DNA from 3 places in the Pseudomonas zhanjiangensis genome. Region 3 is predicted to be linked to each of the others. Evidence: predicted binding sites of a transcription regulator. Region 3 holds the regulator's gene; each other region holds the start of a gene.
The links. The regulator sigma-54, encoded in region 3, starts transcription at its own class of promoters, with help from an activator protein. The targets are predictions, from matches to a motif close to ANTGGCATNNANNTTGCTNT.
Positions count from the first base shown of each region.

Region 1 (7,159 bases), on a different contig from region 3:
TGGTTCTTGTCCCGGTCGGCCTCGATCACGTAGCTCTGAAAGCGCTGATTGCGGCCTTCGAATGTAATGATCAGGGGGTCGTGGTTCTGTTGCAGCTGACGCAGGTTGGCGACAATTTCCACGGGTGCTTTCAACACCTTGGGTGGTTGTGGGCCATCGTCCTCGATAAAGGGATTGGACACGGTCCAGAACTCTCCGAGCAATTACTGTGGCACTAGAATACCGGCATTTTGCCGGTACTGCCCCTGTGCCTTTTATAGGTATCAGGCCTGGCTGAGCGGGCGCTGTTGGCCGATTCTAGCGGTAGCGCCGCGGCTGTCATAGAGGTTCGGGGCGTCGCCGCCTCTTAGAATGCCGAGCATGCTGCGAGTCGAGGTCTGACTGGCGCGGATGAGGCGGCCATTGCGCAGGTTGCCGGCCTGGCATTGTTCGAGCAGTGCAGACAGCGCCTCGCTACAGGCGAGCAGTTCGTCACCGCGACTGGAGCGTGCGGCCAGGGTGCGCAAGCCACTGTTGTCGGCGGTCAGTTGCAGGCTGGCGAGCAGTTGGCTGCGTACCTTGCCATGTTCGTCCAGTTTGGCGAGAAGGGGCTGCTTGTCGGCAAGAATGGCCTGCAGTCGGGCCAGGTCGCGCTCACCGAGTGCCTGAAATTCATGCTCGATCAGCTCAAGCAATTGCTCGGCGTTGCCGATATCGTCGGTGAAAAGCTCTAGCAGGGTCGTGTCGTGCATCGCGGGCTCTTGGGGGTAGCAGGCCGGTCAACGCTACTGCGCTCTTGGCGGCCTGTCAGGCGTCCAACACCCCCAGCGCTGCCCTGAGGTTAGCGCTGGGATTCGAATTCGAGCAGTTTGCTGGCAACGCGCTGGCTGTCGACCTGGTAGCTGCCATCGGCAATCGCCTGTTTGAGCTGGGCGACGCGCTCTTTGTTGACGCTGGGCAGGTCGCCAAGCTTTTCGCCCAGTTTCTGCAACTGTTGCGCCTCGCGGCTGAGCTCTACCGATTCGCCGCTCTTGCTCGCTTGTGCGGCAGGGGCGGGCGTGGCGGCAGCTTGCTTCTGGGCGTTGGATTCATTGACGTTACCCGACTGGGTGCTCCCAGTCCGGCCCGTACTGCCAGGCGTGGCGGCATTGTTCGGCCGGTTGAAGTCGATGACCATGATGTGAAACCTCGAGCAGTGTTTGGACGCTTGCCTAGTTAGCGGCCATGTCGGGAAAAACTTTAGGGCATTATTTCATGCTTCAGGCAGCAGTCTTAACACAGCATAGAAAACTGGCAGTTTAATACCTAACAAGAAGCGTGCCTACATATCGACCTCAACCTGTCCCGGCGCGGTCACGCGGGCCCGGATGACCCGTTGTGAGCGCAGGTTGCGCACCCTGATCTGTTTGCCGAGAGCTCCGTCTGACAGGGCTTCGCCCTGCATGCGCACGTTGATGCTGGCGCTGCGCGCGCTGATCACCACCTGATCGCCGCGGCGGATAACCTCGGCCTGCTCGATAAATGACGGGGCCACTATCTGGTCTGGTTGCAGCGGACGCGTCAGTTTTCTGCCGAGCGCCTGCTGGAGCGTGGTCAGGTAACCCTGGTTGAGCAGGCCGAGGTCGCGCTCCGCCAGAGAGATATCGTCCACCGTCAGTACCTTCTCCCGTTTCAGCGGCCGGATGGCCGTTACCACTTCACGGTACAGCCTGACCTGGGCGGGGACGAATACGGTCCAGGGTGAGGCGCCTTCGCAGCGCACGCGCACGGTGGTGCGGCCAATGGGTTCGGCCGGGCTCTCCAGCGAGGTTGTCAATTCCTTGTCGCACAGGGGCAGGCGCAGCCGAGGATCGAGTCGATTGACCTCGATCTCGTGACGGCCTTCGATTTCACTGCGTTGCAGGTAGTCGTTCACCCGGCGCTCAAGAAAGTCGCGGGTGGCGCCGATAAGCTCTTCAGGCAGCGTCACCGCGGCATTTGCCAAGGGGAAGTAGCCGAGCGCGCACAAAGCAGGTAAAACTGCCAGCCAGTGGCGGCGTCTTGCTGGCATGCGTCGATATGTTGTCGTTTTTGCGTTCATGCTGAGTAAAAAGCAAGGCCCGTGCCGCCTGCTACGCTGAGCAAAATGCGCGCTACTCAAACAGAGGAGTTTGGGCATGGCCGGTGTATTGGATTCGGTTAACCAGCGAACTCAGCTGGTTGGACAGAATCGCCTAGAGTTGCTGCTGTTCCGTCTCGATGGCGGGCAGCTTTACGGGATCAACGTATTCAAGGTGAAGGAGGTGCTGCAATGCCCCAAGCTCACCATCATGCCCAAATCCAGCCCGGTTGTGCGCGGGGTGGCCAATATCCGGGGCGGCACCATTCCGATTCTCGACCTGTCGATGGCGACCGGGAAGATGCCGCTAAAGGATCTGAAGAACAGTTTCGTGATCATTACCGAGTACAACACCAAGGTTCAGGGGTTCCTGGTGCATTCGGTCGAGCGCATCGTCAACATGAACTGGGAGGAGATCCATCCGCCACCCAAGGGGGCAGGACGCGATCATTACCTTACGGCGGTGACTAGGCTGGATCAGCAGCTGGTCGAAATCATCGACGTCGAGAAGATCCTCGCCGAGGTCGCGCCGACCTCTGAAGTGATTTCCGCGGGGGTGATCGATGTCCAGACCCAGGACAAGGCCGTTAGCAAGCATGTACTGATTGTCGATGACTCGTCGGTGGCGCGTAAGCAGGTGATGCGCTGCCTGCAGACCGTGGGCGTGGAGGTGACCGCGTTGAACGACGGTCGCCAGGCGCTGGACTACTTGCGCAAGATGGCGGACGAGGGGCGGCATCCCGGGGAGGAGTTCCTGATGTTGATTTCCGACATCGAGATGCCCGAAATGGACGGTTATACCCTGACGGCGGAAATTCGCGGGGATGCGCGCATGCAGAAGCTGCATATTCTCCTGCATACTTCGCTGTCCGGCGTGTTCAACGAGGCGATGGTCAAGAAGGTCGGTGCGGATGATTTCTTGCCCAAGTTTCGCCCCGACGACTTGGCTTCGCGGGTGGCCGAGCGCATCAATGCGGTAGACCAGTCTGTTTGAAAACCTGTCCAGGGCGTGCCGGGGTTGCCGGTTGCCGGTTGCCGGTTGGCGGAGGCGTGGGGCGCCGCCGCGGCCCTGGACGGCGGGCCTGCTTTGGTGTTCCATGCAGGCCCTTAGCGCGCCTGCCGGCTGTTTGAGCTGCGCGATGTAATCCGCTTTGCGATGGGGTTGAGGGGGCGTCTCTCAGCGCAATAATTTGATTGGTGAGGCCTGGCTAGTGTCTTCAGGGAATTTGGATTTCGAGCAGTTCCGGACTTTTCTGGAAAAGGCCTGCGGCATCTTGCTGGGGAGCAACAAGCAGTACCTGGTTTCCAGTCGTTTGAACAAGTTGCTGGATCAACATGGCATCAAGTCCCTCGGGGAACTGGTGCAGCGTATGCAAAGCCAGCCACGCAGCGGCCTGCGCGAGCAGGTGGTCGATGCCATGACCACCAATGAAACCCTGTGGTTCCGCGATACCTACCCCTTCGAAGTGCTGAAGAATCGTGTGTTACCCGAGCTGATCAAGGCCAGCCCAGGACAGCGCTTGCGTATCTGGTCGGCGGCTTGCTCCTCGGGGCAGGAGCCCTATTCGCTGTCGATGAGTATCGACGAGTTCGAAAAAACCAACATCGGCCAGCTCAAGGCAGGCGTGCAGATAGTGGCGACCGACCTGTCGCCCTCGATGCTGGCCAACTGCAAGTCCGGCGAGTACGACAGCCTGGCCATCGGTCGGGGCTTGTCGCAGGACCGTCTGCAGCGCTATTTCGAACCCAAGGGGCCGGGACGCTGGGTGATCAAGCCGGCAATCAAGAGTCGAATCGAATTCCGGCCGCTGAACCTGTTGGACAGTTATGCCAGCCTGGGCAAATTCGACATCGTGTTCTGTCGCAACGTCTTGATCTATTTTTCGGCCGAAGTGAAGAAGGATATCCTTACGCGCATTCATGCCATGCTGAAGCCGGGCGGTTACCTGTTCCTCGGCGCGTCGGAAGCGCTTAACGGCCTGCCAGACCGTTACCAGATGGTGCAGTGCAGTCCTGGAATCATCTACAAGGTCAAATGACTCATCGGGAACCACAACACGGGAGGCCACTGGCCTCCCGTTTTGCATTCTGTGGGCCGGCAATGGGGTTGCAGGCTTGCCGCTGCGCTTGCCACCAGGCGGAAAAGCCTTGCCGTTGTGCCTGCGTTTTTCCTCTGCTTATCTATTAAGTGGTTGAAAAATAATATAAAAAAATGATGGCACGCACTTTGCTGTATGTCTGGCACGGACAACAGGCAAGCCAAACGGCAAAGGTTCCTGACCATGAGCATCAGCTTCGAAAGTGCACTCGGCATCCATGAAAAAGCGTTGGGCTTTCGCGCCCAGCGCGCCGAGGTGCTGGCCAACAACATGGCCAACGCCGATACCCCCAACTACAAGGCTCGCGACCTGGATTTCGCTTCGGTTCTGGCCGAGCAGAGTGGCAAGGCGCAGCGCGGTCCGGGTGGGCTGAATCGCACCGACAGTCGGCATATCGCCGCCGAGGGCGTGAGTCTCAGCGATGCCAGCCTGGTCTATCGGGTTCCCTTGCATGCTTCGATTGACCAGAACACCGTCGATGAGCAGATCGAGCAGGCCAACTACGCGGAAAATGCCGTGAGCTTCCAGGCCAGCTTCACCTTTCTCAACAGCAAATTCAAAGGGCTGGTCAGCGCCCTGCGCGGCGATTAAAGGAGTCTGATGCCATGTCACTCGCCAGTGTCTTCAATATTGCCGGAACCGGCATGAGCGCCCAGAGCACTCGCCTGAACACCATTTCCAGCAACATCGCCAACGCCGAAACGGTGTCCTCGAGCATCGATCAGACCTATCGCGCGCGCCATCCGGTGTTTGCCACGGTATTCCAGCAGGCCCAGGAGGGCGACCGAGGTTCCCTGTTCGCCGAGCAGGACCAGGCCGGTCAGGGCGTCCAGGTACTGGGCATCGTCGAGGACCAGAGCAATCTGGTGCCGCGCTACGAGCCCGACCATCCGGCCGCCGATGCCGATGGCTACGTGTATTACCCCAACGTCAATGTGGTCGAGGAAATGGCCGACATGATCTCGGCCAGTCGGGCGTTCCAGACCAACGTCGAAATGATGAACACCGCCAAGCAGATGATGCAGCGTGTGCTGACCCTGGGTCAGTAGGCCGCCAGAGAGGATTGAAGGATGAGCAGCGTCAGTGGTGTCAGTTCCGCACTGGATCAGTACCAGATCAAGCAGGAAGCCGGCCAGAGCAAGGAACTCGGCAAGAACGAGTTTCTCAACCTGCTGGTGGCCCAGTTGAACAACCAGAACCCGCTGGAGCCTCAGGGCAATGGCGAGTTCATCGCCCAGCTGGCCCAGTTCAGCCAGGTCGAGGGGATCGAGAAGCTCAATACCAGCATGAGCTCCCTGTTGTCCGGCTATCAGTCGTCCCAGGCGCTGCAGGCCTCTTCCCTGGTCGGGCGCAAGGTCATAGTGCCGACCGACAAGGCGGTGGTCGACACCAGCGAAAGCTTCAAGGCCAGCCTGGTTCTGCCGAGCAGCAGCAGCAACGTGTATGTCAACGTCTACGACAAGTCGGGCGCCGCCGTCAGTCGCGTCAACCTGGGCGAGCAGAGCGCTGGCAACGTCAGCTTTATCTGGGACGGCAAGGATGCCAGCGGCAATCTGTTGCCGCCCGGCAACTACAGGTTCGAAGCGCAGGCGACTTACGACGGCGAGACCAAGGGTCTCTATACCCTGCTCCCGGCCAACGTCGACAGCGTCACCCTTGGTGGTAGCGAGCTGACGCTCAACCTGGCGGGGCTTGGCAGCGTGCCGCTTTCCCAGGTGCAGGTCATCGGTCAGTAATCAGCAGATTCAATAGCCGGTGCGTCCGGCAAAGGAGACTTCCATGTCGTTCAATATCGGTTTGAGTGGCCTGCGCGCTGCGACCAGTGACCTCAATATCACCGGCAACAACATCGCCAACGCCGGCACCATCGGCTTCAAGCAGTCGCGCGCCGAATTCGCCGACCTGTACGCGGCTTCCGTGCAGGGTACCGGCAAGAACACTCAGGGCGCCGGTGTGCAGCTGGCCAATGTGTCCCAGTCGTTCAACCAGGGCAATATCAACTACACGCAGAATGCCCTGGACCTGGCCATCAACGGCAATGGCTTCTTCCAGACCAGCAACAACGGCGAGATCAGCTACACCCGCGCCGGCTATTTCGGTACCGATCGCGACGGCTATATGGTGAATAACTTCGGCTATCGCTTGCAGGGCTACGCGGTCGATGGCAATGGCAATCTGCAGAACGGCGTGATCACCGATCTGCGCATCCAGTCGGCCAGCCAGGCGCCGCAGGCCACTACCCAGTTGACGCAGACGTTCAACCTGAACTCGACCAATACGATACCGACCACCACGCCGTTCGATCCGACCGATCCCACCACCTACAACTCGTCCACCTCGACCAATATCTATGACACCCAGGGAAATGCCCATGTCTTGACCCAGTACTTCGTCAAGACCGGCCCCAATGCCTGGACCATGAATGTACTGGTCGATGGACGCAACCCGGCAGACCCGTCCGTCACCACGCCCTACTCGATGGCGATGGGCTTCACCGCCAGCGGTCAGTTAAATACCGCCAGCCTGGTTTCCGGCGACTATGACGGCGCCGGGGCGACCGACTTCACCGTCGACCCGGTCAACGGGCGCTTCACCCTGAACGGCTGGGTGCCGGCCACGGCCGATAGTTCGGTGCCACCAGTCTGGTCGGCCAATGGCGCCACTGCGGCCACCGGCGGCATTCAGGTAGACCTGCGTGCGTCGACCCAGTTCGCCAGCTCCTTCGCGGTTAACGCCGTCAGTCAGGATGGCTACACCACCGGGCAGTTGGCGGGGCTGGAGATCGATGACACCGGGGTGATTTTCGCCCGCTACACCAATGGTCAGTCGAATGTGCAGGGCCAGATCATCCTGGCCAGCTTCGCCAATACCCAGGGCCTGACGCCGGTGGGCAAGTCCGCCTGGGCGCAATCCTTCCAGTCCGGTGAGCCGGTGATCGGCACGCCCCGCGCCGGTACCCTCGGCGCCCTGCAGTCGGGGGCTC
Region 1 is NZ_JBFTEG010000010.1:75,960-83,118, reverse strand. It holds gene AB5S05_RS13580 (flagellar brake protein) at 1-182, opposite strand, end outside; gene AB5S05_RS13575 (flagella synthesis protein FlgN) at 264-731, opposite strand; gene flgM (flagellar biosynthesis anti-sigma factor FlgM) at 821-1,156, opposite strand; gene flgA (flagellar basal body P-ring formation chaperone FlgA) at 1,301-2,059, opposite strand; gene AB5S05_RS13560 (chemotaxis protein CheV) at 2,136-3,071, shown strand; gene cheR (protein-glutamate O-methyltransferase CheR) at 3,289-4,116, shown strand; gene flgB (flagellar basal body rod protein FlgB) at 4,360-4,767, shown strand; gene flgC (flagellar basal body rod protein FlgC) at 4,782-5,225, shown strand; gene flgD (flagellar hook assembly protein FlgD) at 5,247-5,912, shown strand; gene flgE (flagellar hook protein FlgE) at 5,956-7,159, shown strand, end outside.
Region 1: the regulator sigma-54 is predicted to act here: its motif matches at 4,292-4,311, upstream of flgB (flagellar basal body rod protein FlgB).

Region 2 (7,159 bases), on a different contig from region 3:
TGCGGGTGCGTCTGTACCTGGCATTGGCGATCTGCCTGGTGCTGGCGCCGACCCTGCCACCGATGCCGCAGGTGGATGCCCTGAGTCTGCCGGCCTTCATGCTGATCGCCCAGGAGGTGCTGGTCGGAGTGATGCTGGGGTTCACCTTGCAGCTGTTCTTTCACGCCTTCGTGATCGCCGGGCAGATTCTCTCCATGCAGATGGGCCTGGGCTTCGCCTCCATGGTCGACCCGACCAATGGGGTCTCGGTGCCGGTGATCGGGCAGTTCTTCCTGATGCTGGTGACCCTGTTGTTCCTCGCCATGAACGGCCACCTGGTGGTGTTCGAGGTGCTGGCCGAGAGCTTCGTCACCCTGCCGGTCGGCGCCGGCCTGCTGACCGAGCATTACTGGGAGATGGCCACCAAGCTGGGCTGGGTGATCGGCGCCGCGCTGATCCTGGTGTTGCCGGCGATCACCGCGTTGCTGGTGGTCAACGTGGCATTCGGGGTGATGACCCGGGCGGCGCCGCAGCTGAACATCTTCTCCATCGGTTTTCCGCTGACCCTGGTGCTGGGCTTTGCGATCGTCTGGGTCGGTATGGCGGATATCCTCACGCAGTATCAGGTGCTGGCCAGCGAAGCCCTGATGCTGTTGCGCGAAATGGCGCGGGCAGGTTGAGGTAGGCGATGGCCGAGTCTGAGAGTGGTGCCGATAAAAGCGAGGAACCCACGGAGAAACGCCTGCGCGAATCCCGTGAAAAGGGCCAGATCGCCCGTTCCCGCGAACTCAATACCCTGGTAGTGATGCTGGCGGGGGCTGGCGGCCTGCTCGCCTCGGGCGGCAGCCTGGGCAATAGCCTGCTGGAGATCATGCGCGGCAGTTTCGAGCTGTCGCGCGAGGCGATCATGCACGAGGGCACCATGGCCATCTGGTTGATCGGCTCTGGCAAGCTCGCCCTGGAGGCGGTCATGCCGCTGTTCGTGGTCTTGCTGATCGCCTCCATCGTCGGCCCCATCGGCCTGGGCGGGTGGTTGTTCTCGGCCGAGGCAATGGCGCCCAAGTTCAGCCGGATGAACCCCCTGGCCGGCCTCAAGCGGATGTTCTCGGCCAAGGCGCTGGTCGAGTTGCTCAAGGCGCTGGCCAAGTTCGTGGTGATTCTGCTGGTGGCGCTGGCGGTGCTTTCGTTCGACCGCGACGACTTGCTGGCGATCGCCCACGAGCCGCTGGAGTCGGCCATTCTGCATGCCGCTCAGGTGGTCGGCTGGAGCACCCTGTGGATGGCCTGCGGGCTGATCCTGATTACCGCAGTGGATGTGCCATTCCAGCTCTGGGACAACAAGCAGAAGCTGATGATGACCAAGCAGGAGGTGCGCGACGAGTACAAGGACAGCGAGGGCAAGCCCGAGGTCAAGTCGCGTATCCGCCAGTTGCAGCGCGAGATGGCCGAGCGCCGGATGATGCAGGCCGTGCCCGAAGCCGATGTGGTGATCACCAACCCGACCCACTTTGCGGTGGCCTTGAAGTACGACCCGGCCAAGGGTAGCGCGCCGGTGCTGTTGGCCAAGGGTGGCGACTTTACCGCGCTGAAGATCCGCGAGATCGCCCAGGAGCACAGTGTCATGCTGCTCGAGTCGCCGGCATTGGCGCGGGCGGTGTTCTATTCCACCGACCTTGACCAGGAAATCCCTGCCGGGCTGTACCTGGCCGTGGCCCAGGTCCTGGCTTACGTCTATCAGATCCGTCAGTACCAGGCCGGCAAGGGCAAGCGCCCCGGGCCGTTGCCGGACCTGCCGATCCCGCCGGATCTGCGTCGCGACGAGTAGGGACAGGGCCACGACCAGGGATGGTTAGGCCGGCTTGCCCAGAGTTGGAATGCTTCTTGCGATACCCCCCGCCAAGGGCGCGCTGGCGTCAAAAGATTGAATGGCTTGGGGTAGGGACGTGGCAGTAGATCGCTCACAATTGATCGGTAATGTGCGCAGCAACCTGTCCGGGTTGCGCGATGGCAATCTGGGCATCCCCCTGTTGCTGCTGGTCATGCTCGGCATGGTCATGCTGCCGATACCGGCCTTTCTCCTCGACGTGCTGTTCACCTTCAGCATCGCCCTGTCGATCGTGGTGTTGCTGGTGGCGATCTATGCCCTGCGCCCGCTGGACTTCGCGGTGTTCCCGACCATCCTGCTGGCGGCGACCCTGTTGCGCCTGGCGCTCAACGTCGCCTCGACCCGGGTGGTGCTGCTGCATGGCCACGATGGCGGCGATGCCGCGGGCAAGGTGATCCAGGCCTTCGGCGAGGTGGTAATCGGCGGCAACTATGTGGTCGGTATCGTGGTGTTCGCCATCCTCATGATCATCAACTTCGTGGTGGTGACCAAGGGCGCCGGGCGGATCTCCGAGGTCAGCGCGCGCTTCACCCTGGATGCCATGCCGGGCAAGCAGATGGCCATCGATGCTGACCTCAACGCCGGCCTGATCGACCAGGCCGAGGCCAAGCGGCGCCGTTCCGAGGTGTCCCAGGAGGCCGACTTCTATGGCTCGATGGACGGTGCCAGCAAGTTCGTCCGTGGCGACGCCATCGCCGGCCTGCTGATCCTGTTCATCAACCTGATCGGCGGCATCGCCATCGGCGTGTTCCAGCACAGCCTGAGCGTCGTCGATGCCGGCAAGGTCTACACCCTGCTGACCATCGGTGACGGCCTGGTCGCGCAGATTCCCTCGCTGTTGCTGTCCACGGCCGCGGCGATCATGGTAACCCGGGTCTCCAGTTCCGAAGACATGGGCGCCCAGGTCAACCGCCAGATGTTCGCCTCGCCGCGTGCCCTGGCGGTCGCGGCGGCGATTATGATCGCCATGGGCCTGGTGCCCGGCATGCCGCACTTCTCCTTCATCAGCCTCGGCCTGGTGGCCGCCGGCGCCGCCTACTGGATCGCCAACAAGCAGCGCCAGGTCAAGGCCGAGGAGGTCAGGGAGGTCCAGCGCCAGCAGGAGCTGTTGCCGGCGCAGAAGGCCCAGGAGGTCAAGGAGCTCGGCTGGGATGACGTCACCCCGGTCGACATGGTCGGCCTGGAGGTGGGCTACCGGCTGATTCCGCTGGTCGACCGCAATCAGGGTGGGCAGCTGCTGGCACGGATCAAGGGGGTGCGCAAGAAGCTGTCCCAGGAAATGGGCTTCCTGATGCCCTCGGTGCATATCCGCGACAACCTCGACCTGCAGCCCAACGCCTACCGGCTGACCCTGATGGGGGTCAGCGTGGCTGAAGCCGAGGTCTTCCCTGACCGCGAGCTGGCGATCAACCCGGGTCAGGTGTTCGGCACCCTCAATGGCGTGGCCGCCAAGGATCCGGCGTTTGGCCTGGAGGCGGTGTGGATAGATCCGAGCCAGCGCGACCAGGCGCAATCGCTGGGCTATACGGTGGTCGATGCCAGTACCGTGGTTGCCACCCACCTCAATCAGGTGCTGCACAAGCACGCCCATGAGCTGCTCGGCCACGAGGAGGTCCAGCAGCTGATGCAGTTGCTGGCCAAGAGCTCGCCCAAGCTGGCCGAGGAATTGGTACCGGGGCTGGTGTCGCTGTCGACCCTGCTCAAGGTGCTGCAGGCGTTGCTGCAGGAGCAGGTGCCGGTACGCGACATTCGTACCATCGCCGAGGCCATGGCCAATGCCGCGGCCAAGAGTCAAGATCCCGCCGCGATGGTGGCGGCGGTGCGGGTCGCCTTGGCCCGCGCCATCGTGCAAAGCATCGTGGGACTAGAGCCGGAGCTGCCTGTGATCACCTTGGAGCCAAGGTTGGAACAGATATTGCTAAACAGTCTACAGAAGGCCGGTCAGGGCTCCGAGGATGGCATCCTCCTGGAGCCGGGCATGGCCGAGAAGCTGCAGCGTTCCCTGGTGGAAGCGGCGCAGCGCCAGGAAATGCTCGGCAAGCCGGTGATTCTGCTGGTGGCCGGTCCGGTCCGGGCGATGCTCTCGCGGTTCGCGCGGCTGGCGGTGCCGAGTATGCACGTGCTGGCTTACCAGGAAATTCCGGATAACAAGCAGGTCACCATCGTCGCGACGGTGGGGCAGAACTAACCGAGGTCACAGGCCATGCAGGTCAAACGCTTTTTCGCCGCCGATATGCGTCAAGCCATGAAGCTGGTTCGCGATGAGCTGGGCGCGGATGCCTCGATCATCGGCAATCGTCGGGTTGCCGGCGGTGTCGAGCTGACCGCGGCGCTGGACTACCAGATTCCTGCCGCACCTGCTCGCCAGGCAAACCCGGCGCTGGAGGCCGAGCTGCGCAAGACCCAGTCGCGGATCGCCTCGGCCCAGGCGGAGCTGGCCACCCGCGGCCAGGCCGATGCCGGCAAGGATCGCCAGCTTTTTGGCGGGATGCCCGAGGTGCCCGCCGATAAGCCGAGTGTCACCCCGCTGGCGGCGCCGGTACAGCCGGTCGTGGCCGGTGATCAGCGCGCACTGGAGGCCATGCGTTTCGAGCTGAACGGCCTGCGTGAACTGATCGAAGTGCAGTTGGGCTCGATCGCCTGGGGGCAGATGCAGGACCGCCGTCCCAAGCAGGCCAATCTGTGGCGTCGCCTGCAGCGCATGGGTCTGCCGGGCGAGCTGTCGCGGGTCCTGCTCGAGCGGGTGGCCAATGTCGCCGAACCGCGTCAGGCCTGGCGCATGCTCCTGGCCCATCTGGCCCACGCTATTCAGACGCCCAAGCAGGAACCGCTGGAAGAGGGCGGGGTGATCGCCCTGGTCGGCCCGGCTGGCATGGGCAAGACAACCACCCTGGCCAAGCTGGCGGCGCGCTACGTGCTCAAGTACGGCGCGCAGAACATCGCCCTGGTGAGCATGGACAGCTACCGCATCGGCGCCCAGGAACAACTGAAGACCCTGGGCCGCATCCTCAATGTCTCGGTCACTGCGGTCGATCCGGGCGAGTCGCTGACCCAGGCCCTGGCGCCGCTGGCACGCAAGCGGGTGGTGCTGATCGACACCGCCGGCCTGCCGGCCAGTGATCCGGCGCTGCGCATGCAGCTCGAGGCGCTGGCCAGTCGCGGCATCAAGGCTCGCAACTACCTGGTATTGGCCGCTACCAGCCAGAGCCAGGTGCTCAAGGCGGCGTATCATAGCTACAAGCGCTGTGGGCTCTCCGGCTGCATCCTCAGCAAGTTGGACGAGGCGACCAGCCTCGGCGAGGTTTTAGGTCTGGCTATTGGCCAGCGTCTGCCGGTAGCCTATCTCACCGATGGGCCGCGGATTCCCGACGACCTGCAGGTGCCGCGTAGCCACCAGTTGGTCAGTCGTGCGGTCGGTTTGCAGAGCGCCGAGGACCCGAGTGAAGAGGCCATGGTTGAGATGTTCGCCGGTCTCTATCAACATCCGGCGCGACGCGCCGGCTAATGGCTGCTGCGGCAGTGGTATTGCGACGTGGGGCAGTGCTTGGCAGGGCGAATATCGGCCCGGCGCAACCAGCCTCAGGGTTCCAGTCTAACGTCAGACAAGGTGTGTAGATAACATGGGTATGCATCCCGTACAGGTGATTGCGGTGACCGGCGGCAAGGGCGGCGTCGGCAAGACCAATGTCTCGGTGAATCTGGCGTTGGCGCTGGCCGACCTCGGGCGGCGGGTGATGTTGATGGATGCCGACCTCGGGCTGGCCAACATCGATGTGCTGCTGGGGCTGACGGCCAAGCGCACGCTGGCCGATGTTATCAGCGGCGAATGCGACCTGCGTGACGTGCTGCTGCAGGGGCCGGGCGGCGTGCGTATCGTGCCGGCCGCCTCGGGCACCCAGAGCATGGTCCAGCTGACGCCGATGCAGCACGCCGGCCTGATCCAGGCGTTCAGCGAGATCAGCGATAACCTCGATGTGCTGATCGTCGATACCGCGGCCGGCATCGGCGACTCGGTGGTCAGTTTCGTCCGTGCCGCCCAGGAAGTGCTGGTGGTGGTGTGCGACGAACCGACCTCGATCACCGATGCCTACGCGCTGATCAAGTTGCTCAATCGCGACTTCGGCATGAACCGCTTCCGCGTCCTGGCGAACATGGCCCATAGCCCGCAGGAAGGCCGCAATCTGTTTGCTAAGCTGACCAAGGTGACCGACCGTTTCCTCGACGTGGCGCTGCAGTACGTAGGCGCGGTGCCTTATGACGAGTCGGTGCGCAAGGCCGTGCAGAAGCAGCGTGCGGTCTATGAGGCGTTTCCCCGGTCCAAGTGCGCCCTGGCATTCAAGGCGATCGCGCAGAAGGTCGACGCCTGGCCGTTACCGGCCAACCCCCGTGGCCACCTGGAATTCTTCGTCGAGCGTCTGGTTCATCAGCCAGCCGCGGACGCCGCCGTATGACAGCAGCCCCTGGACTCCGTATGTACAGCAAGGCGCAGGCACAAGACTCCCAATACCAGCTGATCGAGCGCTATGCGCCCCTGGTCAAGCGTATCGCCTATCACCTGCTGGGGCGCTTGCCGGCCAGCGTGCAGGTCGATGACCTGATTCAATCCGGGATGATCGGCCTGCTCGAAGCCGCGAAGAAGTATGACGTGAGCAAGGGGGCAAGCTTCGAAACCTTTGCCGGTATTCGCATTCGCGGTTCGATGCTCGATGAGGTGCGTAAAGGTGACTGGGCGCCGCGTTCGGTGCATCGAAACAGCCGCATGGTCAGTGACGCCATTCGGGTAATTGAGTCCAGAACCGGGCGTGACGCTAAAGATCACGAGGTTGCGGCCGAACTCCAATTGAGTCTGGAGGATTACTACGGCATTCTTGGCGACACTTTGGGCAGCCGCCTGTTCAGCTTCGACGACCTGTTGCAGGACGGCGAGCATGGTGGCCTGCATGAAGACGCCAGCTCCACGCATTCAGAACCCTCGCGAGACCTGGAAGACGAACGCTTCCAAGGCGCGCTGGCCGACGCCATCGCCAACTTGCCCGAGCGTGAGCGCCTGGTGTTATCGCTGTATTACGATGAAGAGCTGAATCTCAAGGAAATTGGCGAAGTCCTGGGTGTGAGTGAGTCGCGTGTCAGCCAGTTGCATAGTCAGTGCGCGGCGCGTCTGCGGGCGCGGCTGAGCGAGTGGCGCGCGCGCTAGACAGTTGGATTAGCAGGCCGGTTTCACGATTAAGGGCGTACCCAGGAACTGGGTGCGTTTGGGACTGTACGGAGGTCGACTTGGACAAAAATATGAAAATC
Region 2 is NZ_JBFTEG010000010.1:37,193-44,351, reverse strand. It holds gene fliR (flagellar biosynthetic protein FliR) at 1-659, shown strand, start outside; gene flhB (flagellar biosynthesis protein FlhB) at 668-1,804, shown strand; gene flhA (flagellar biosynthesis protein FlhA) at 1,905-4,052, shown strand; gene flhF (flagellar biosynthesis GTPase FlhF) at 4,068-5,369, shown strand; gene fleN (flagellar synthesis regulator FleN) at 5,485-6,315, shown strand; gene fliA (RNA polymerase sigma factor FliA) at 6,312-7,058, shown strand; gene AB5S05_RS13340 (chemotaxis response regulator CheY) at 7,151-7,159, shown strand, end outside.
Region 2: the regulator sigma-54 is predicted to act here: its motif matches at 1,848-1,867, upstream of flhA (flagellar biosynthesis protein FlhA).

Region 3 (7,159 bases):
GGGCTGTCGTGTGTATGGCAACAGCCACGGCTTCGTCGGCGGTTATGCCAGCACCCGCCACAGCCTGAGCTGCGTGATGATCGCCGAGGCCGACGGCCAGATGCAGCGTGACTACTGGTACGACGTCAATCGCCAGGGTGAACTGCTGGCGGACGCCGCGAGCATCGGCCAGCGCGCCGCGCAGCGCTCGGTCAGTCGCCTGGGCGCCCGGCCGGTCCCCACCTGCGAGGTGCCGGTGCTCTTCGCCGCCGAGGTGGCGAGCGGCCTGTTCGGCCACTTTCTCGCGGCGATCTCGGGCGGCAATCTGTACCGCAAGTCGTCCTTCCTCGAGGGCTCCCTGGGCCAGAGCCTGTTTCCCGAGTGGCTGACCCTCGACGAGCGCCCGCATATCCCGCGGGCCCTGGGCAGCGCGGCGTTCGACGGCGATGGCCTGGCCACCTACGCCAAGCCCTTCGTCGAGGGCGGCGAGCTGGTGTCCTACGTGCTTGGCACCTACTCCGGGCGCAAGCTGGGCATGCCCAGCACGGCCAACGCCGGTGGCGTGCACAACCTGTTCGTCAGCCATGGCGAAGAGGATCAACAGGCGTTGATCAAGCGCATGGGCCGTGGCCTGCTGGTCACCGAGTTGATGGGGCAGGGGCTGAACATGGTCACCGGCGACTATTCACGCGGTGCCGGCGGCTACTGGGTGGAAAACGGCGAGATCCAGTTCCCGGTGCAGGAGGTGACCATCGCCGGCAACCTGCGCGACATGTTCAAGCAGATAGTCGCGGTAGGGCGTGATCTGGAGCTGCGCAGCAACATTCGCACCGGCTCGGTACTGATCGAGCGGATGACGGTAGCCGGTAGCTGATCCGCCGCCGCAATACCAAGGGGCTGTCCGTGATCGGACAGCCCCTTTTTCTGGCGGTGCTTATTCGCCTTCGTCGAACCTGTTGTTGATCAGCTCGACCAGCGCATCGAGCGCATCGTGATCCTGCTCACCTTCGGTGTGCAGGTGGATGGGGGTGCCCTTGCCGGCGGCCAGCATCATGACCGCCATGATGCTCTTGCCGTCCACCAGGCTTTCGGGGGCGCGGCCGATCTTGACCTGGCAGGGGAAGCGCCCGGCGACCCCGACAAACTTGGCTGCGGCGCGTGCATGCAGGCCCAGCTTGTTGATGATGGTGACTTGGCAGGTGGGCATCGCGGCAATTCCTTAGGCAAGATCGCGGTGGCGAACCTGGACATTCTTCAGCAGCGGTTTCAGGGTCTCGCCGAGGCGATTGGTCAAGTATACCGAGCGATGGTGACCGCCAGTGCAACCGACCGCCACTGTGACATAGGCGCGGTTGCTGGCGGCGAAGCGCGGCAGCCATTTCTTCAGGTAGGCGAGGATGTCCTGGAACATCTCTTCGACGTCGGCCTGGGCCGCGAGGTAGTCGATCACCGGCTGGTCCAGTCCCGAGTAGTCGCGCAGGTCCGGCTTCCAGTAGGGGTTGGGTAGGCAGCGCACGTCGAACACCAGGTCGGCGTCCACCGGCATGCCGCGCTTGAAGCCGAACGACTCGACCAAAAAGGCCGTGCCCGGCTCCGGCTGGTTGAGCAGGCGCAGCTTGAGGCTATCGCGCAGCTGATAGAGATTGAGGTGGGTGGTGTCTATCTTCAGGTCGGCCAGGTCGGTAATCGGCGCCAGCAGCTGGCTTTCCTCGGCGATGGCCTCGGCCAGCGAGCGCTGCTCGTTGGTCAGGGGGTGGCGTCGGCGGGTTTCGGAAAAGCGCTTGAGCAGGGTTTCCTCGTCGGCATCCAGGTAGATCACGTCGCACTGGATATGCCGCGCCCGCACTTCGTCGAGCAACTCGGGGAAACGCTTGAGCTGGCTGGGCAGGTTGCGCGCATCGATGGATACGGCCACCTGCGGATGCAGCAATTCGGTGTGCAGCAGGGCGCGCTCGGCGAGCTCCGGGAGCAGGCCGGCGGGCAGGTTATCGATGCAGTAGAAACCGTTATCCTCAAGAACATCGAGGGCGGTGCTTTTGCCGGAGCCCGAGCGACCGCTGACGATGATCAGGCGCATGCTCAGTGACCGCTCTGTACGTCCACTACCACCTGGTACAGGGCATCGCTGCTCTGGGCTTGGCGCAGGCGTTCACGCACTTCGCTGCGGTCGAGCATGCTGGCGATCTGGCGCAGCAGTTCGAGGTGTTCGTCGGTGGCCGCCTCCGGCACCAGCAGGACGAACAGCAGGTCTACCGGGGCGCCGTCGATGGCGTCGAAATCCACTGCCGCGTCCAGACGCAGCAGGGCGCTGATCGGTGCGTTGCAACCGGGCAAGCGGCAATGGGGAATGGCGATGCCATTGCCGAAACCGGTCGAACCGAGTTTCTCTCGGGCGATCAGGCTTTCGAAAATGTCCTGGCTATCCAGCTCGGGCAGATCGCGTGCCACCAGGTTGGCGATCTGTTCGAGCACACGCTTCTTACTGCCTCCCGGCACGTTCACCAGGGAACGGCCGGGGGTCAGGATGTTTTCAAGTCGGATCATAGGAGGGGGGGCGATCTCAGCGGGCCATTGCGCCCTGCTGGCGCTCGAGCTGCTTTTCCTTGTGCTTGATGAGTTGACGGTCGAGTTTGTCGGTCAGTAGGTCGATGGCGGCATACATGTCGTCATGCTCGGCGTTGGCGACGACTTCGCCGCCGGCGATGTGCAGGGTCGCTTCGATCTTCTGCTTGAGCTTCTCGACCTCCATGATGACTTGTACGTTGGTGATCTTGTCGAAGTGGCGTTCCAATCGACCGAGTTTCTCGTCGATGTAGTCACGCAGGGCGTCGGTCACATCCAGCTGATGTCCACTGATGTTGACTTGCATACCGCATTCTCCTTGTTGCCGTGTAAAAGAGACAGGCCTTGAGACCTGCCACCGGAACGCGTCGGCTGGGAAGAGGCTGAGGCAGCGAACCCGGCATTGTCGCTTCTGTACATCCGACGGTGCCGCTAGGGTCGGGACGGGCGAGGCTGGGTTGGTTGTGTGCTGTATCGAGCGATCTTCCGTTCGGTGTCGCCTCAGATCAATCGCTTGCGCTCGCTGGAAGGCGCTATGCCTAGGGATTCGCGGTACTTTGCGACTGTGCGGCGGGCCACTTGAATGCCTTGTGCCTCCAGTAAACCAGCGATCTTGCTATCGCTCAACGGCTTTTTTGCATTTTCCGCGGCGACCAGTTTCTTGATGATCGCGCGGATCGCCGTCGACGAGCACTCGCCGCCCTCGGAGGTACTGACGTGGCTGGAGAAGAAGTATTTCAACTCGTAAATGCCACGCGGGGTGTGCATGAACTTCTGCGTGGTGACGCGCGAGATGGTCGACTCGTGCATGCCGACCGCTTCGGCGATGTCATGCAGAACCAGGGGCTTCATTGCCTCGTCGCCGTAGTCGAGGAAGCCGCGCTGGTGCTCGACGATCTGGGTGGCTACCTTCATCAGGGTTTCGTTGCGGCTCTGCAGACTCTTGATGAACCAGCGCGCCTCCTGCAACTGGTTGCGCATGAAGGTGTTGTCGGCGCTGGCGTCGGCGCGGCGGACGAAACCGGCGTATTGCGGGTTGACCCGCAGGCGCGGCATGGCGTCCTGATTGAGTTCGACCAGCCAGCGGTCGTTGTGCTTGCGCACGATGACGTCGGGCACCACGTATTCGGGCTCGCCCGACTCGATCTGCGAGCCGGGACGCGGGTTGAGGCTCTGGATCAGCTCGATGACCTGGCGCAGCTCGTCTTCCTTGATCTTCAGGCGCCGCATCAGCTGGTTGTAGTCGCGGTTGCCGAGCAGGTCGAGGTAGTCGCCGGCCAGGCGCTGGGCCTCGCTCAGCCAGGCGGTGCTGGCCGGCAGCTGGCGCAGTTGCAGGAGCAGGCATTCGCGCAGGTCGCGGGCGGCAATACCGGCTGGCTCGAACTGCTGGATGCGGTGCAGCACGGCTTCCACTTCGTCCAGCTCGATGTCCAGTTCCGGGTCGAAGGCCTCGACCACCTCCTCAAGCGTCTCTTCCAGGTAGCCCTGCTGGTTGATGCAGTCGATCAGGGTGACGCCGATCAGTCGGTCCTTGTCGGACATCGGGACCAGGTTGAGCTGCCAGAGCAGGTGGCTCTGCAGGCTCTCGCCATTGGATGTACGGGTGGTGAAGTCCCACTCGTCATCGTCGTTGCTCGGCAGGCTGCTGGCGCTGGTCTGGTAGACGTCTTCCCAGGCGGTATCGACCGGCAGCTCGTTGGGAATGCGCTCGTTCCACTCGCCATCTTCCAGGTTGTCCACGGTCTGGGTGGTTTCCTGGTAGCTGGTGTCCTGGTAAGGCTCCTCTTGCTGAGGCGTGGTTGTCGGGCTGTCGGCGCCGTCGGCCAGCGGGTCCGAGCTGTCGAAGTCCTCGCCGTCTTCCTGGCGTTCGAGCATCGGGTTGGACTCCAACGCCTCCTGGATTTCCTGTTGCAGATCCAGGGTGGACAGTTGGAGCAGACGAATGGCCTGTTGCAGCTGCGGAGTCATCGTCAGCTGCTGGCCCATCTTCAGGACTAGCGATGGTTTCATTGCAGACCTTCAATACCGGCGCCTGAGCGCAATCCACTACAGGGCGCCGAGGCGCCACTAGGAAGCAAATTATATGCCTGAGCTGGAGGGGTTTGCCTAGCAGCAGCTGCTGCTCGGCCGACAAAATCGCCATTTACAGGCGGAATTCGTGCCCCAGATACACTTCTTTGACCAGCTGGTTGGCCAGGATGGCAGCGGCATCGCCTTCGGCGATCAGTTGCCCATCATTGACGATATAGGCCGTTTCACAGATGTCCAGGGTCTCGCGGACGTTGTGATCGGTGATCAGCACGCCAATGCCCTTGGCTTTGAGGTGGTGGATGATCTGCTTGATGTCGCCGACCGAGATCGGGTCGACGCCGGCGAAGGGTTCGTCGAGCAGAATGAATTTCGGTGCGGTCGCCAGGGCGCGGGCGATTTCCACGCGGCGCCGTTCGCCCCCGGACAGGCTCATGCCGAGGTTGTCGCGGATATGGCTGATGTGGAATTCCTGCAGCAGGCTTTCGAGTTCCTTGCGGCGCTCGGCGCGGCCCAGGTCCTTGCGCGTCTCGAGGATGGCCATGATGTTGTCGGCCACGCTGAGCTTGCGGAAGATCGAGGCCTCCTGCGGCAGGTAGCCGATCCCGGCGCGGGCGCGGCCGTGCATGGGCTGGTGGCTGACGTCATGCTCGTCGATCAGCACGCGACCCTGGTCGGCCTGGACCAGGCCCACGATCATGTAGAAGCAGGTGGTCTTGCCCGCACCGTTGGGGCCGAGCAGGCCGACGATCTGGCCGCTGTCGATGCTCAGGCTGACATCGCGGACGACCTGGCGGCCCTTGTAGCTCTTGGCCAGGTGCTGCGCTTTCAAAGTGGCCATGCGTTACTGTGCCTGCTGTTCGGCTGGTTTGTTCTTCGGCTGGATCACCATGTCGATGCGCGGACGCGGGGTGGTCACGTTGCTGCCCGTGGCGCGGCCGGCATTGACGATCTGGCGCTGGGTGTCATAGACGATCTTCTCGCCTTCGAAGGTGTTGCCTTCCTGGATGACCTTGGCCTGGTCGATCAGTACGATGCGCTCGTTGGCGGCGAAGTACTGGATGGTCAGGCCGTAGGCCTTGACCACCTGCTTGTCCGCGGCTGGCTTCTGTTCGTAATAGGCCGGCTTGCCGATCGAGGTGAAGACCTCGATATCGCCCTGGGCATTCTGGGTGATGGTCACGGTGTCGCCGGTGATCTTCAGGCTGCCCTGGGTGATGATCACATCGCCGCGATAGACCGCCACGCCCTGGCGATCGTCGAGTTCCGCGCTGTCGGCCTGTACGCGAATCGGTTGCTCGCGGTCGGACGGCAGGGCCCAAGCGCAGGCGCTTCCTAGCGCGGCGCTCAAGCTGAGCAGAAGGGGGAAGGTTTTAACGAACCTCATGCTGGCCTCTTACGTTGGACAGCAGGAGCATCCTGCCGTCATTCAAGTACGCTTTCATTCCTTGTGCCGTGGTCACTCCGTTGGCCGCGTCGATTCTAACGGCTTGCTGGGTCTGCGCATATTCCTTGTCCGGGAATACGGTCAGGCGGCTGGTGGTCAGGATGGTCGGGCGGCCCTTGGCGTCGGTGCGCTCTACGCGAACCTGATCGATCAGTTCGACCTCCTGGCCGGCCGGCGCGACTTCGCCGCGGGCGCTGGTGACGTGCCAGGGGTGTTCGCTGCCGCGATACAGGCGCAGATCTGGCAGGGTCAGCAGGGTCATGTCGCTGGCTTTGATATGTTCGACCTTGGCGGTCTTGAGTTCATAGTGCAGCTTGCCGTCGGCCTGGTACTGCACCGTTCTGGCATCCACCACGTAGAAGTCGATCGCGTTCTGCGCGTCGGTCTGCGTGGGGCGCTCGGAAAAGCTCTCGGGGCTGATGTTCCAGTAGCCGATCGCGGCCAGGAGCAGGGCGGCCAGGGTGAACAGGGCGGGGTTGAGCAGTCTGCGCAGCATAGGGGGCTCTACAGGTAGGCGGCTTGGGCGGATTCCAGGGTGCCCTGGGCGCGCATGATCAGCTCGCAGAACTCCCGGGCCGCGCCTTCGCCGCCACGCGCCTGGGTCACGCCGTGGGCGTGCTGGCGAACGAAGCTGTCGGCGCTGGCCACCGCCATGCCCAGGCCGACGCGGCGAATCACCGGCAGGTCGGGCAGGTCGTCGCCGAGGTAGGCGACTTGCTCATAGCTCAGGCCGAGCTCGCCGAGCAGCTCGTCGAGGACCACGAGCTTGTCCTCGCGGCCCTGGTAGAGGTGCTGGATGCCGAGGTTGCGGGCGCGGCGCTCGACCACCGGGGTGGTGCGCCCGCTGATGATGGCGGTGCTTACCCCGGAGGCGATGAGCATCTTGATGCCGTGGCCGTCGAGGGTGTTGAAGGTCTTGAATTCGCTGCCGTCGACCAGGAAATACAACTTGCCGTCGGTCAGTACGCCGTCGACATCGAAGATCGCCAGTTTGATCGCCTGGGAGCGTTGCTGCAGATCGAGGGTCATCACATCACTCCGGCGCGTAGCAGGTCATGCATGTTCAGGGCGCCGATCGGCCGATCGTCGTCATCGACCACCACCAGGCCGCTGATCTTGTGGTCTTCCATGATCTTCAGTGCC
Region 3 is NZ_JBFTEG010000006.1:133,342-140,500, reverse strand. It holds gene pmbA (metalloprotease PmbA) at 1-853, shown strand, start outside; gene AB5S05_RS10005 (HPr family phosphocarrier protein) at 914-1,186, opposite strand; gene rapZ (RNase adapter RapZ) at 1,199-2,056, opposite strand; gene ptsN (PTS IIA-like nitrogen regulatory protein PtsN) at 2,059-2,523, opposite strand; gene hpf (ribosome hibernation-promoting factor, HPF/YfiA family) at 2,540-2,848, opposite strand; gene AB5S05_RS09985 (RNA polymerase factor sigma-54) at 3,043-4,551, opposite strand; gene lptB (LPS export ABC transporter ATP-binding protein) at 4,685-5,410, opposite strand; gene lptA (lipopolysaccharide transport periplasmic protein LptA) at 5,414-5,956, opposite strand; gene lptC (LPS export ABC transporter periplasmic protein LptC) at 5,943-6,512, opposite strand; gene AB5S05_RS09965 (KdsC family phosphatase) at 6,521-7,045, opposite strand; gene AB5S05_RS09960 (KpsF/GutQ family sugar-phosphate isomerase) at 7,045-7,159, opposite strand, start outside.